One region of the Mesorhizobium sp. WSM4848 genome, then DNA from elsewhere that is predicted to be linked to it. Evidence: riboswitches for the same ligand, from Rfam matches in the RefSeq annotation. Region 1 holds a riboswitch; each other region holds the start of a gene.

Region 1 (4,574 bases):
CATGCAAAGTATACCGTTCAGATACGCCCATCTGACCAAAGCCTTGAGCTGCTCCTCCAACCCGGCCTTGGAACGCAGGGTCACCCGAGGAATACCTTCCATCGGGGGCAACCCTGCGAACCTGATTTGGGCCGGGATGAAGCGATCGGTCAAACCTCCCCAGTCGGCATTTGGATCGAGTCCGAAGGATTCTATGGCATTGTCGATGACGGTAATTGCGAACTCCGCAATGTGACCCCGGTCGGTGAATTTCTTGATTTCGATCAACGATGGCTCATAGAACAAATTTCTCTCGGTCGAAAAGCACGAGCCCAGCTGATATGCGGTCGCTGCCCAGGCCGTGCCTTCTACAACACGCACCGTAGAGTTCGGAAGAAATGCGACCGGCTGCAGCTCTTCGCCAAGCGGGTTTTTCTCACTAATGAGCGTACCTCTGCCTTTGGCCCCGACTGGCAACTCGGTCCATGTCTGTTGCGCGAGTTGAATCCGTCGTTTTGCAGTGACTACCGCTCGTAGCGCCTTTACTGCGTCGTCGGCGAAGAATGCAAACGTTGGAAGTCGGACGAATTCATCCATTCTCTCGCGCTGCTGCCGATGAAGCACTTGATCGAGTTGATCGAACATCTCCCCAACGGCGCGTTCGCGTTGCTGTTGCTGCTTGTCGACGCCTTTGGGTGACATCACCGAACGAAACATCGTTTGACCGAACTGCACGTCGGCTTCGGCACCTAATGTTAACCGCAGAAAATATCTGAATGTGGAACCGGGGAAGAGAAGCGGCATCCTCTTCGAATTCCAAACCGTCCACATTTCATCGGATGATCCGACCGAGACTTCGAAGAACTTGAGGCTTGTCGCATCCATCAAGTCGACATCGGGCCGCTTGCGTTTTATTCCCCACACTGCGCGCATCCCCCAGATATTTCTAACGTGCACTATAGTGCGTCGCACTATAGTGCACAAAACGGCACGCATGCCAAATGGACATGCGTCAGCTCGTTGCGAAGAACGTGAAACGCTGCCGCATCGCGGCCGGCCTCACGCAGCACGAGGTAGCGGCGAAGATGGGCGTCGATCGCGCCTATGTCAGCGGGCTGGAAATGGGGAAGAGAAACCCGACGGTTATCACGCTCTGGCAGATCGCGGAGGCGATCGGTGTCAGGCCGGTCGATCTACTGGCGGAAGATGATTAGGCGTCGGCCTCAAGGCCAGGCGAGCTCATCAAGATGATATTCTCATAGGTCCAAGAGCGCCGCCTCAGCCTCTGCCGCTGCGTCCATCGCCTTCTCAAACAGTCGGAAGTAAGTTCGCCACCACATGCGCGCCGGCTTCTCCGGAAAGGCTGTGTAGGTACCGAGCGCACCACCTAGCCTTTTTCGTACTTTGTCCGACCGTCGAGCCGCTCGATCCCAAGTGCGTTCCTGCTGGCACCGGTAGGTCAGACGGTGGCAGGTGCCGGCACAGGAAGTAAGTTCCTTTCTTGTAGAGCTTGCCGACCCCGCGGCCGCATCGCCGGCCGTCAACCCCGGCGCGCACGAAGAGAGGCCCTGTCACTTTGGCGGATCGCGGCACGCTTTCAAGTCCGACGGAGTAGTCCACATCCAGAGGGCCAGCGCGGTACGTCAGTCGCAGTCGGCCCGGAAGGGCTTGAATGCTAACCTGGAGGGTGTTCTCGCTGGACATCCGCCAGCTGACGAAAATATGGCGCCCTGGGACGAGGCAGCCAGCCCGGCGGACCCAGTTCACATCAATCGAGGGATACCGCTCGACGGTGTCAGTGCTGAAGCCCGGTGGCCTCCTTACGTGCCAGACGTCCGCCCGGCGCCAGAGGTATTACGGCGAAAGCGAGCAGGCGATAGTGTGCGTGAGATCGCTCGCAACTATAACGTCAGCGCAAGCACGATCAGTCGCCTGAAGGTTTGCTAGCGCGGCACGGATATTAGGCAATCGCGTTAGGCTGCCCCTTAGGCATCGCGCGTTTATCGAGCACTTGCTCTCTGTCGGTCCGCACGTACCTTCAAATTTGAAAATGCCTTAGGAACACGGGGGCAACTGTTGTTCGGAATTTGACGAAATAATTCATCTTGGATTTCAGGGCTCAGCCATCGCTCCACATCATCAATAGACGTCTCAACAGCATCGGACAGATTTTGCGGCGCACCGTGCTCCCTTAAGAAATCAAGCACCAATGTTAGCTCGCCCACAGTAATCATCACACCTTTGGTCTCATCAATTTGCGTGGCCTCGAAGCGTTCGAATGGCTTAGTTGTGCTGACCAGCTGTTGGATAAAATCAGCTATATCTATTTCTCGGATTTTGCGCACTGGGTTGTTCCTTTTGCCGTAGCCGCATCTTCTTTCGCCACCTTTCAGGAGCAGGTTGGCAGGCGACTAGCGCCGTTCTTGATGCAAAAAAATGTTACAACGGATACCGTTAAGTAGCAAGCGAGAAGAGGCTAAAATTCCTATAATTTGCAATAAGTCGTGTTGAGCAATGCGCCACGTATACGCTTTGGGCCAAACATTAGGCGCCCCGGCTGAATCGTCATCTTATCAGCGTCGTCCAAAACAGGCTTGGCGACTGGGTGACACGCCGAGTAAGCCCTTGGGGCCGACATCGACTATGCGATGCTAATCAAGCAGTGCGGCGAGCCGGCAGGCAAGAAGACTCCAGAACGCCTATCGAGCGCCAGTCTTGGGCAGTGTTGCGGCCGAACAACTCGACATATACCGCCGTGGTGTACTAGCAGGCACCACCAAGTTTCGACACCACGCATGGTGCCCTACAAGTACCTTTGAATGGGCGGCCGTTTGGGAGCTTAATATGTGCGATGGCCGCGGGCGCGAATGTTCTAGCTCCAGAATTCGCGACACTATGTACGCTGGTTTGTACGTAAAAGAGCAACAGCCTTGGTTTGCCTATGTAAGCTCAGGGGCGATGTCGGAGGCTCGCTCCGCCTAACTGTCGGCTGAGGCTGGGATGCCAGGGCGTTAGCTGCGGGCATGTTGGAACCCTCGGATGGTACAATTATTGGACAGCGTATCACATTGCCGTTAAGAACTGATTGTTTTGTTACATTTTCTATGTCCGACCGCGTTCAAATTTGCGCCTTATAGGGGCGCACTTGTGCGGTTTTTGGTTAAAGCCCCGGAATTGTTTTTCTGCTAAATCGGCAGTTGTTCGAACTTTCACTCTTGCCTTTGGCTGGTGTCATCGGTCGGACTGCAACGGTAACAAGCACAGCCTCTGCCATGAGGCAGCACGGCGAAAATGCCAAGGAGGAGGCACCGCATGACTACCCTGACCGAAAAAACGCTGACCAGCCTAGCGAGTGAATTCCGCCTCTCTCCTGGCAAACATTCCTCTCCCGCCGAGGGCATGTGTGCCATGGAATTGGTGGCCTTCCTCGATGGTGGCCGTCACACGGATCAACCGCGGTGTACCTGCGAACTCGTCAGTGCTTTCGTGCGCAGCATCAACGACAACATGCCGGACGATGTCCGCCACAAGCTGCTGCCCTATCTGCCGCGTCTGATCGGCACCGTTTCCGAAAACCTCGAGCAGGAGCGGCATGAATACTTCGCCTGGCAGACAATCCGCGTTTTCGCACCGGCCGCACTCCGTGCCCAGGGCTATCGACGATTTGCACGGGTACTACAGAACGCAGAGACGTTGCGGAGCGCGCGAGCCATTGCGGACACCGTGCGGCGTGGGGTCGCCAGGAAGGAAACGGACGATACGCTCACACCCGCAGCGCTCGCGGTCCACCATGCTGGGCGTGCGGCGGGCGCCGCCATGTGGTTCGCCAATCATCAAGACGATTTCCTGAAGGGAGCAAGTTCGATCACGCCCTATTCGGCATGCGCGGAGGCGGCGGCGAGCGCAGCATTCCAAGCGCACCGGGCGGGCACGGCTGAGGTATGGGACAGGGCGCTTGACGTGCTCGCAGGCGTGCTGTCGATCGGTTCAACCGAAAGGGGATCGGCTATGGTTGCGGGGTCTGCAGTCGGCGCTCTTTGAGGGGTTATTCTCCGCATCACCATTCGGAACGCGGGTCGTCGAGAGGCAGCGCCTCGCCGTCGGGCTCTTCCTGCCACGATTGCAGCTCGTCGGGCTCGGGCGGCTGGCCCCGAGCGGCGCGCCGCTCGGAGAGGCGGCTGCGGGGCTCGTCAGGGTCTGGAGGCTCCGGACTAGCTGGAAGTGGCAAACGGTGGCGGGCGGGGCTACTAGGCGGCTCAGCGGGCCTGTCTATCGGGTTGGCGAGGCCGAGCTGCTTCGCAAGCTCCAAAGCTGCTTCGTGCTCGGCTGCGGTGAGGCGGTCGCACTCTCGCCGCTCGTCGGCGGCAAGGGCCAGCTGCCATTCGGTCTGACCCGCCGCGCGGAGCGCCCTTCCTTCAGCAAGCGCGTCTTTGAACTCGGGATAGGCCAGACGCCAGCGGCTCACTGTACGGTCTGTGCAGCCCAGCGCGTTGGCGAGCTCCGAGAGGCTAGCGCCCTGCAACGCAAGCTGCAACGCAGCTTCGCGTGGGTAGGTCGGTGGTCGGCCTAGGTTTCCCTTGGTAAACCAGCCCTTG
Region 2 (4,574 bases), on a different contig from region 1:
TCGCGGCGCCAAGCATCAAGGCAGTGGATACGCTTGCCGCCGGCGACGTGTTTCACGGCGCCTTTGCCGTCGGGCTGGCCGAGGCCATGCCGATCGAACGGACATTGCGCTTTGCCAGCGCCGCCGCCGCGCTCAAATGCCTGCGCTTCGGCGGCAGGCTGGGCGCGCCGGACAGGGCCGAGACACTGGCGATGATGGCGGCTCACTGGCCGGACTGAGCGCGCGGCGAGCTTTCAAAGCGAAACCGGCACGGGTCCGATGCTCTATCCCTTGGCCGGATGTTCCACCGCCTGTCGGCCAAAGTCCGGCACGTCGATGTCCTGGCCAGCCTCGATGATCGAGCGGCGCACGGCGCGGGTGCGGGTGAACAGGTCGAACAGCTTTTCGCCGTCGCCCCAGCGGATCGCCCGCTGCAGCGAGGCCAGATCCTCCGAGAACCGCGCCAGCATTTCGAGGATGGCATCCTTGTTGTGCAGGCAGACATCCCGCCACATCGTCGGGTCGGAAGCGGCAAGGCGCGTGAAGTCGCGAAAGCCAGAGGCCGAATATTTGATGACCTCGGACTTGGTCACCGACTCCAGATCGTCGGCGGTGCCGACGATGTTATAGGCGATGATGTGCGGCAGGTGCGAGACGATGGCCAGCGTCATGTCGTGATGCTGGGGATCCATCGTGTCGATGTTGGAGCCGCAGCGGCGCCAGAATTCCGAGAGCCTTGCCAGCGCCTCGGGATCGGTGCCGGGTAGCGGCGTGAAGATGCACCAGCGGTTTTCGAACAATTCGGCAAAGCCGGCGTCCGGACCCGATTTTTCAGTGCCGGCCAGCGGATGGCCGGGAATGAAATGCACGCCGGCAGGCACATGCGGCTGCATCTGCGCAATGACCGACGCCTTGGTCGAGCCGACATCGGTGAGGATGGCGCCCTGCTTCAGCGCCGGTGCGATTTCCTCGGCGACCTCGCCCGAAGAGCCGACCGGCACCGAAACGATGACCAGGTCGGCATCGCCGACCGCCTGTTTCGCGTCAGTCGTGTAAGAGGAGCCGAGGCCGAGTTCGCGCGCCCGCGCCAGTGTCGTTTCGCTGCGCGTCGCGATGGCGACGTGACCGGCGAGGCCGTCGCGATGGATGACGCGGGCCAGCGACGAGCCGATCAGGCCGATGCCGACCAGCGCGATCTTTTCGAACATCGGTGATGTCATGGTGTTCTAGCTTTTCAGAAATGTCGCGAGGGCGGCGACAACGCCGCGATTGGCCTCTTCGGTGCCGATGCTCATGCGCAGCGCATTCGGGAAGCCGTAACCGGAAACGCGCCGCAATATGTAGCCGCGCGCGCAGAGGTAATCGTCCGCAGCCGCCGCCGAACGCTTTTGGTCCTCGGGAAAGTGGATGAGGACGAAATTGCCGACGCTCGGCGTCACCCGCAGTCCGAGCCTGGTCAACTCCTCACTCACCCAGGTCAGCCAGGTCTCGTTATGCGCCACGCTGCGCTCGACATGGGCGCGGTCGCGGATCGCGGCAATGCCGGCCTCGATCGCCGTCGCGTTGACGTTGAAGGGACCCCGCACGCGGTTGATCGCGTCGATGACATGCATCGGTGCGTACATCCAGCCGATCCGCGCGCCACCGAGGCCAAGCTTGGAGAAGGTGCGGGTCATGACCACGTTTTCCGCACCAGCCACCAGTTCGACGCCGGCTTCATAGTCGTTGCGGCGGACATATTCGGCATAGGCTGCATCCAGCACCAGAAGCACGTTTCGAGGCAGGCCGGCATGCAGGCGGCGCACCTCCTGGAACGGCAAATAGGTGCCGGTCGGGTTGTTGGGATTGGCGAGGAAGATGATCCTGGTACGCGGCGTCACCGCAGCGAGGATCGCATCGACGTCGGCGCGTTCATTGGTTTCCTTGACCGAGACCGGGACAGCACCTGCCGACTGGATGTAGATCTTATAGACCATGAAGCCGTGCTCGGTGATCACAGCCTCGTCGCCGGGCGCGAGATAGGTCTGCGCAAGCAGGCCAAGAATCTCGTCGGAACCATTGGAACAGACGATGTTCGCCGGGTTGAGGCCATGCACCTCGGCGATTGCCTCCCGCAGGCGCCTTGCGGTGCCGTCGGGATAGATGTCGAGCTTGGCCGCGACGTCGCGCGCGGCTTCTATCGCCTTCGGCGAGGGGCCGAGCGGGTTCTCGTTCGACGACAGTTTGTGGACCTTGGCAACGCCGGCTGGCGCCGTGCTTTTGCCCGGCACATAGGCTTCGATGTCCATGATCCCCGCGCGGGGCGTTGGACGTGCCTGATCCGATGCCTGGTTCATATTGCAAAAATCCGTCGAGAACGCTTCCGCTGCTCCAACGCGATGCGAATTTCGAATCCGCCACACTGGAAGCCGCCGCGGAAATACAAGCCGTGGCCCGGAATGTCGAGAGGCGGCAATGATCGTGCGTGACTGGCCGTTGACGCCGCGGCGCGCCGGTCCTAAAGAAAGGCGAAATCCCGTGGTGATTTGGCCGGTCGGCTTGCAGCCACGTTAAACAACTCGCTAAAGGGCCGTTTGCATCCAGTAACCGGCTTTGCGAAGGCAATGCCGGTTTTTAGTTGTCCGCAGCCGGCCGGACAGTCGCATCGATCCGAAAATCGCAATCGACTTTCGGAAAACGCGATGGGTTGATGTAAGAGGATGCGATGGTCGCGCTGCACACGAAAAGAACCAACAACGAGGCCGTCGAGCCGTCGAGCCCGGTGTTGCGTTTCGGCGCCGACAAGCCGCTCAAGCTCGATGCCGGCACACTGCTGTCGCCGTTCCAGATCGCCTACAAGACATACGGCACGCTCAACGACGCCCGCTCCAACGCCATCCTTGTCTGCCATGCGCTGACCGGCGACCAGCATGTCGCCAGCACCAATCCGGTGACCGGCAAGCCGGGCTGGTGGGAAGTGCTGATCGGCCCCGGCAAGATTATCGACACCAGCCGCTTCTTCGTCATCTGCTCGAACGTCATCGGCGGCTGCCTCGGCTCGACCGGCCCCGCCTCTACCAATCCCGCCACCGGCAAGCCCTACGGGCTCGACCTGCCGATCATCACCATCCGCGACATGGTGCGGGCGCAGCTGATGCTGGTCGACCATTTCGGCATCGAAAAGCTGTTCTCGGTGCTCGGCGGCTCGATGGGCGGCATGCAGGTGCTGCAATGGGCGTCGAGCTATCCGGAGCGCGTTTTCTCGGCGCTGCCGATCGCCACCGGCGCGCGCCATTCCTCGCAGAACATCGCCTTCCATGAGGTCGGCCGGCAAGCGGTGATGGCCGATCCCGACTGGCATGGCGGCAAATATTTCGAGCAGGGCAAGCGCCCGGAAAAGGGACTGGCCGTGGCGCGCATGGCCGCTCACATCACCTATCTGTCGGAGGCGGCCCTGCACCGGAAATTTGGCCGCAACCTGCAGGACCGTGAAGCGCTCACCTTCGGTTTCGACGCAGACTTCCAGATCGAGAGCTATCTGCGCCATCAGGGCATGACCTTCGTCGACCGCTTCGACGCCAACTCCTATCTCTACATGACCAGGGCGATGGACTATTTCGACCTCGCCGCCGACCATGGCGGCCGGCTCGCCGACGCCTTTGCCAGCACCAAGACCCGTTTCTGCCTGGTCTCATTCACCAGCGACTGGCTGTTCCCGACCGAGGAGAGCCGCTCGGTCGTTCATGCGCTGAACGCCGCCGGCGCCTCGGTGTCCTTCGTCGAGATCGAGACCGATCGCGGCCACGACGCCTTCCTGCTCGACGAACCGGAGTTGTTCGCCGCCATCAACGGCTTCATCGCCTCGGCGGCCCGCGCCAGGGGGCTCAGCGCATGACCCCGAAAGATTGCAGGCTTTCCGGACTGGCATCATGCGCCAATCAAAAGCCAAGATCATGAGTGTCAACCACGCCCAGCGCGTCGACCTCGAAGTCGTCGCCGATCTCATCCCGCCGCAGTCGCGGGTGCTGGACGTCGGCTCCGGCGATGGTCTGCTGCTCGAATTGCTGCAGGCGACGAAGCAGGTCGATGGCCGCGGGATGGAGCTGTCGCAGCGCGGCGTCAACGAATGCGTGGCGCGCGGCCTGTCCGTCATCCAGGGCGACGCCGACAAGGACCTCAAATTCTATCCCGACAAGGGTTTTGATTTCGTCGTCCTGTCGCAGACCTTGCAGGCGACCCGCAACCCGAAGCTGGTGCTCGACGAATTGCTCAGGATCGGCAAGCACGCCATCGTCTCGTTCCCCAATTTCGGCCATTGGCGGGTGCGTCTTTCGCTGTTCGTCGAAGGGCGGATGCCGGTGACCAAGGACCTGCCCTATTCCTGGTACGACACGCCCAACATCCATTTCTGCACCATCCGCGACTTCGTCAATCTCTGCGAGGAGCTTGGCGCAACGGTGGAAAAGGCAACCGCGCTCGACGCCAATGGCCAGAAAATCGGCCTCTCGATGCCATGGTGGTTCTGGAATTTCTTTGGCCAGCAGGCGGTGTTTTTGTTGAGGCGATAACGGCCGTCGCTTCTTCGGCCAATATGGCGCTCGCCTGCCTCAGTCCGG
Region 3 (4,574 bases), on a different contig from region 1:
ATTCGGCCTTCCGCCAGCCGGGCGACGTGCATGTGCACATGTTCGGCACCGCGACATTGTCCTTCGCCGACGGCGTCAGGACCGAGGCCGGCGACGTCTTCGAGATCGAGGCCAGGGATTTCGGCCTGCCGCTGCGCAACCCGCTTGAAATCGAGCAGCCGGTGAAGGTGGCGGTGAAGGCGCTTTGAACGGTCATTGACGGCGTGATCTCCCCCCTTGTGGGGGAGATGGCCGGCAGGCCAGAGGGGGGCGCTGTCCCGCCAGCGTCTCAAAACGAATAATTATGCCTCAGGTTGCCGCAGGTTGCCGCAAGGTGCCTGCCAAGTTGGTGATCCTTCGCGCCCCCCTCTGCCCTGCCGGGCATCTCCCCCACGAGGGGGGAGATTGGCAGCTCGACCTCTCAATAAATATCGAAATCGAAATATTTGGCCTGGATCTTCTTGTAGGTGCCGTCGGCGACGATCGCGTCGATCGCGGCGTTGAGCTTTTCGCGCAGCGCATTGTCTTCCTTGCGCACGGCGATGCCGGCTTCGGTCTCCGTGCCCTTGACGTCGCCGACCATCTTGCAGCAGCCGTCGCTCGATTTCTTCATCCAGTCCATCAGCACGAATTTGTCTGAAAGGACGGCATCGAGACGGCCGTTCATCAGGTCGGCGACCGCCTCCTCCTGGGTCGGGTAGAGCTTCGCCTCGGCGCCTGCCTTGCTATAGACATCCTGGGCATAGTCGGCCTGGGTGGTCGAAGCCTGCGCGCCGACTATCTTGCCGGCGAGTGCCGCCGGTTCGGTCGAGGCAATATCGCTGTCCTTCAGGGCCACCAGCGAAAGCGGCGTCGTATAGTATTTGTTGGTGAAGGAGACCTGTTTCTTGCGCTCCTCGGTGATGCTCATGGACGCGATGATGGCGTCGAATTTTTTGGCCTGGAGCGCCGGGATCATGCCGTCCCAGTCCTGCGTGACAAGTTCGCATTCGACCTTCATCTGAGCGCAAAGCGCATTGGTGATGTCGATGTCGAAGCCGACGAGCTTGCCATCCGCGGTGATGGTGTTGAACGGCGGATAGGCGCCTTCAGTGGCGATCTTCAATTTTTCCTGTGCTTGCGCCGACAGGGACCCGGCTGACATCGCCAGCATGACGGCTGTTGCTGCCGATGCGATCCATCTTGAAATCTGCATTTTTTGTTCCCCTTGTTCCAACCGTATTGACGGCTAAGACAGCCAAGCACGACCCGGTAAGGTCAGGCAAGCATGGTCTGATCATAGCGGGCGATTAGCGCGCCGCGCGAAAATGCTTGGACAGTTTCAGGCCCTGTGCCTGATAGTTCGAGCCGAGATCTGTGCCGTAGAGTGCCTGCGGCCGCTTCAGCATGTGCTCGTAGACCAGCCGTCCGACGATCTGGCCGTGATCGAGGATGAACGGCACTTCGTGGCTGCGCACCTCGAGCACGGCCCGGCTGCCGGTGCCGCCCGACGCCGAATGGCCGAAACCAGGATCGAAGAAACCGGCATAGTGGACGCGGAATTCGCCGACCAGCGGATCGAAGGGCGTCATCTCGGCGGCATAGAGCGGCGGCACATGCACCGCTTCCTGGCTGACGAGGATATAAAATTCGTCCGGATCGAGCACCAGTTCGCCGGCACCGCTCTTATAGAGCGGCTCCCAGAAATCGACGACATCCTGCGCGGCGCGCTTATCGACATCGACCAGGCCGGTGTGGTGCTTGCCGCGGTAGCCGACCAGCCCGTCCTTGTCGCCATCGAGGTCGATCGACAGTGCGATGCCGCCGCCGGAAATGTTCGGCGGCTCGGTGGCGACGAGCGTCTCGGCACGATGCAATTCGTGCAGCTCGCTTTCCGACAAAAGCGCATTGCCGGTACGGAACCGGATCTGCGACAGCCGCGAGCCGGCGCGGACGACGATCGGAAAGGTGCGCGGGCTGACTTCGAGATAGAGCGCGCCGTTGTAGCCGGCAGCGATCTTGTCGAACTCGTGGCCGCGATCGGTCATCACCCGGGTGAAGATGTCGAGCCGTCCGGTCGAGCTCTTCGGGTTGGCCGAGGCGGAAATGCTTGCCGGAAGCGCCAGGCTCTCGAGCAGCGGCACGATATAGACGCAGCCCGTCTCCAATACCGCACCATCGGCGAGATTGATTTCGTGCAGCTTAAGGCGGTCGAGTTTTTCAGCAACCCTGTGGTTGGGGCCGGGCAGGAAGGAGGCGCGCACCCGCCAGGCCTTGTCGCCAAGCCTGAGGTCGAGGCTGGCCGGCTGGACCTGGTCGGAGTCGAGCGCGCGCTCTGACTTCAGCGCGCCCGACTGGTACAGCGCGGAAATATCCTGATCCGGAAGAATGCCTGTCTGCCGCAAAGTCTGGCTCCGCTCGAAGGCCGGGCGTGTCTCGTCTTGTCGCAGGTCCTTGCCGCGGAACCCGCTGGTACAAACCTCTTAATCATGCCGGCAATTGACGCAAGCGCGGTGCAGGTCTAAAGGATCGTTATCCCGTGGTGATTTGGCCGGTCGGCTTGCAGCCACGTTAAACAAGTCGCTAAAGGACCGTCGGGCCGAAAGGCCGTATGGACCGGTTGCGACTTTCGCGGCCGGTTTTTTTGTGTTTGGACCATTTTTGTGTTTGGAACAAGGTGATGACGAGCAACACGCGCAACTGGAAGCCTCAGACCGCCCTCGTGCATGCAGGAACGCTGCGTTCCGGCTTCGGCGAGACCTCCGAGGCGATGTATCTCACGCAAGGCTATGTCTACGACACGGCGCAGGCGGCGGAAGCCCGCTTCAAGGGCGAGGAACCGGGCTTCATCTATTCGCGCTATGCCAATCCGACGGTCGACATGTTCGAGAAGCGCATGTGTGCGCTGGAAGGCGCCGAAGATGCCCGCGCCACCGCATCCGGCATGGCGGCGGTGACAGCGGCGTTGCTGTGCAGTGCCCGGGCCGGCGACCACATCGTGGCGGCGCGCGCGCTGTTTGGCTCCTGTCGCTGGGTGGTCGAGACGCTGGCGCCGAAATACGGCATCGAGGCGACGCTGGTCGACGGCACCGAAATCGCCAATTGGGAAAAGGCGGTCAGGCCCAACACCAAGTTGTTCTTCCTTGAAAGCCCGACCAATCCAACCCTGGAGGTCGTCGACATCGCAGCCGTAGCCTCGCTTGCCGATTCAATCGGCGCGCGGCTGATCGTCGACAACGTCTTTGCCACGCCCTTGCAGCAGAAGCCGTTGCAGCTCGGCGCCCATATCGTCGTCTATTCGGCGACCAAGCACATCGACGGCCAGGGGCGCTGCCTCGGCGGCATCATCCTGTCGGACAAGAAGTGGATCGACGAGAATTTGCACGACTACTTCCGCCACACCGGTCCCAGCCTATCGCCCTTCAATGCCTGGACGCTGCTGAAGGGCCTTGAGACGCTGCCGCTGCGCGTGCGCCAGCAGACGGAAAGTGCCGGCCGGATCGCTGACTTCCTCGCCGAGCGATCGGAAATTGTCCGCGTCATCTATCCCGGCCGCGCCGATCACCCGCAGGCGGCGGTCGTCAAGAAGCAGATGTCGGGCGGCTCAACGCTGATCTGCCTCGACGTCAAGGGCGGCAAGCAGGCCGCCTTCGCCTTCCAGAACGCGCTCGATGTCGTGCTGATCTCCAACAATCTCGGTGACGCCAAGAGCCTGATCACCCATCCGGCAACGACGACACACAAGAATCTGAGCGACGAGGCGCGGGCCGAACTTGGCATCGGGCCAGGCACGCTCAGGCTGTCCGTCGGACTGGAGGACACCGACGACCTGCTCGAAGACATCGAGCAGGCCTTGAAAGCCGCTGGATAGGGATACGCGCCGAAGCGCTGCGCTCTGATCTGCAAAGCAGGCGCGGTCAGGCGCCCGACGGCGTCTCTTCCAATTCCGCAACGGCGCCGGTGTGGATGGTCATCGTGTTGCCGCGCCAGTCGACGGCACCGCTGAGCCAGCCGCGCACCCAGATGGCGGGAAGCATCACGTCCCGCGCAACCATCGCCGGGATCATGCGCAGCGACAGGTGCCAGCCCTTGGCCGAGGCGAGAGCGCATTCCGGCAGATAGGCGACGATCAGCACGGCGATGGCGGTAGCCGGCAGGCTGAAGCCGCTGCCTACTGCCGCAACCAGCGCAAGCGCCAGCGGCGGCGCCGCTCCGATCAGGATCTCGGGCGCGAAGAACAGTGGGAAGGTGACGCGACGCAGGCGTGCCCAGCGGGCCTGGCGCGACCAGATTTCGCCAAATGTGCGCAAACCGAGCGGCTGCTCGAAGGGCGCGGCAACGAGATTGACGCGCAGTCCGAGCCCGTTGACCAGCTTGGTCGCAGCGGCATCCTCGGCAATCTCGGCAGCAAGCGCACGGATGCCGCCATTGGCGTCGAGCGAAGGCTTGTTCCACAGCATGCTCTTGCCCTGGGCAAAACCGAGGCCGAGCGCCTCGCCGGTATATTGCCAGCGCGCCTGCAGCGTGTTGAGGAAAGCGCATTCGACCTCCGCCCAGAACCCGTCCGGCCGCGAGCCGATCGGCGTCGAGCAGACGAGGCCGGTGTCCTGCCGCCA

What was found. A riboswitch is a leader RNA that binds a small molecule or an ion and turns the genes downstream of it on or off. The one in region 1 is predicted to bind S-adenosylmethionine.
Region 2: another riboswitch for S-adenosylmethionine. It lies ahead of metX (homoserine O-acetyltransferase MetX); the one in region 1 lies ahead of AC0L16_RS09645 (hypothetical protein).
Region 3: another riboswitch for S-adenosylmethionine. It lies ahead of AC0L16_RS16355 (O-succinylhomoserine sulfhydrylase); the one in region 1 lies ahead of AC0L16_RS09645 (hypothetical protein).

The regions. Positions count from the first base shown of each region.
Region 1 covers NZ_JBVVPX010000007.1:100,382-104,955, reverse strand. The annotation lists gene AC0L16_RS09655 (hypothetical protein) at 1-903, opposite strand, end outside; gene AC0L16_RS09650 (helix-turn-helix domain-containing protein) at 981-1,193, shown strand; gene AC0L16_RS09645 (hypothetical protein) at 1,980-2,324, opposite strand; SAM-I-IV-variant riboswitch at 2,324-2,414, opposite strand; gene AC0L16_RS09640 (hypothetical protein) at 3,292-4,020, shown strand; gene AC0L16_RS09635 (helix-turn-helix domain-containing protein) at 4,037-4,574, opposite strand, start outside.
Region 2 covers NZ_JBVVPX010000015.1:98,145-102,718, forward strand. The annotation lists gene AC0L16_RS16080 (sugar kinase) at 1-218, shown strand, start outside; gene AC0L16_RS16085 (prephenate/arogenate dehydrogenase family protein) at 264-1,199, opposite strand; gene hisC (histidinol-phosphate transaminase) at 1,206-2,315, opposite strand; SAM riboswitch at 2,487-2,564, shown strand; gene metX (homoserine O-acetyltransferase MetX) at 2,684-3,853, shown strand; gene metW (methionine biosynthesis protein MetW) at 3,912-4,526, shown strand.
Region 3 covers NZ_JBVVPX010000016.1:7,715-12,288, forward strand. The annotation lists gene araD1 (AraD1 family protein) at 1-188, shown strand, start outside; gene AC0L16_RS16345 (ABC transporter substrate-binding protein) at 401-1,174, opposite strand; gene AC0L16_RS16350 (2'-deoxycytidine 5'-triphosphate deaminase) at 1,269-2,363, opposite strand; SAM riboswitch at 2,488-2,565, shown strand; gene AC0L16_RS16355 (O-succinylhomoserine sulfhydrylase) at 2,639-3,829, shown strand; gene AC0L16_RS16360 (ceramide glucosyltransferase) at 3,876-4,574, opposite strand, start outside.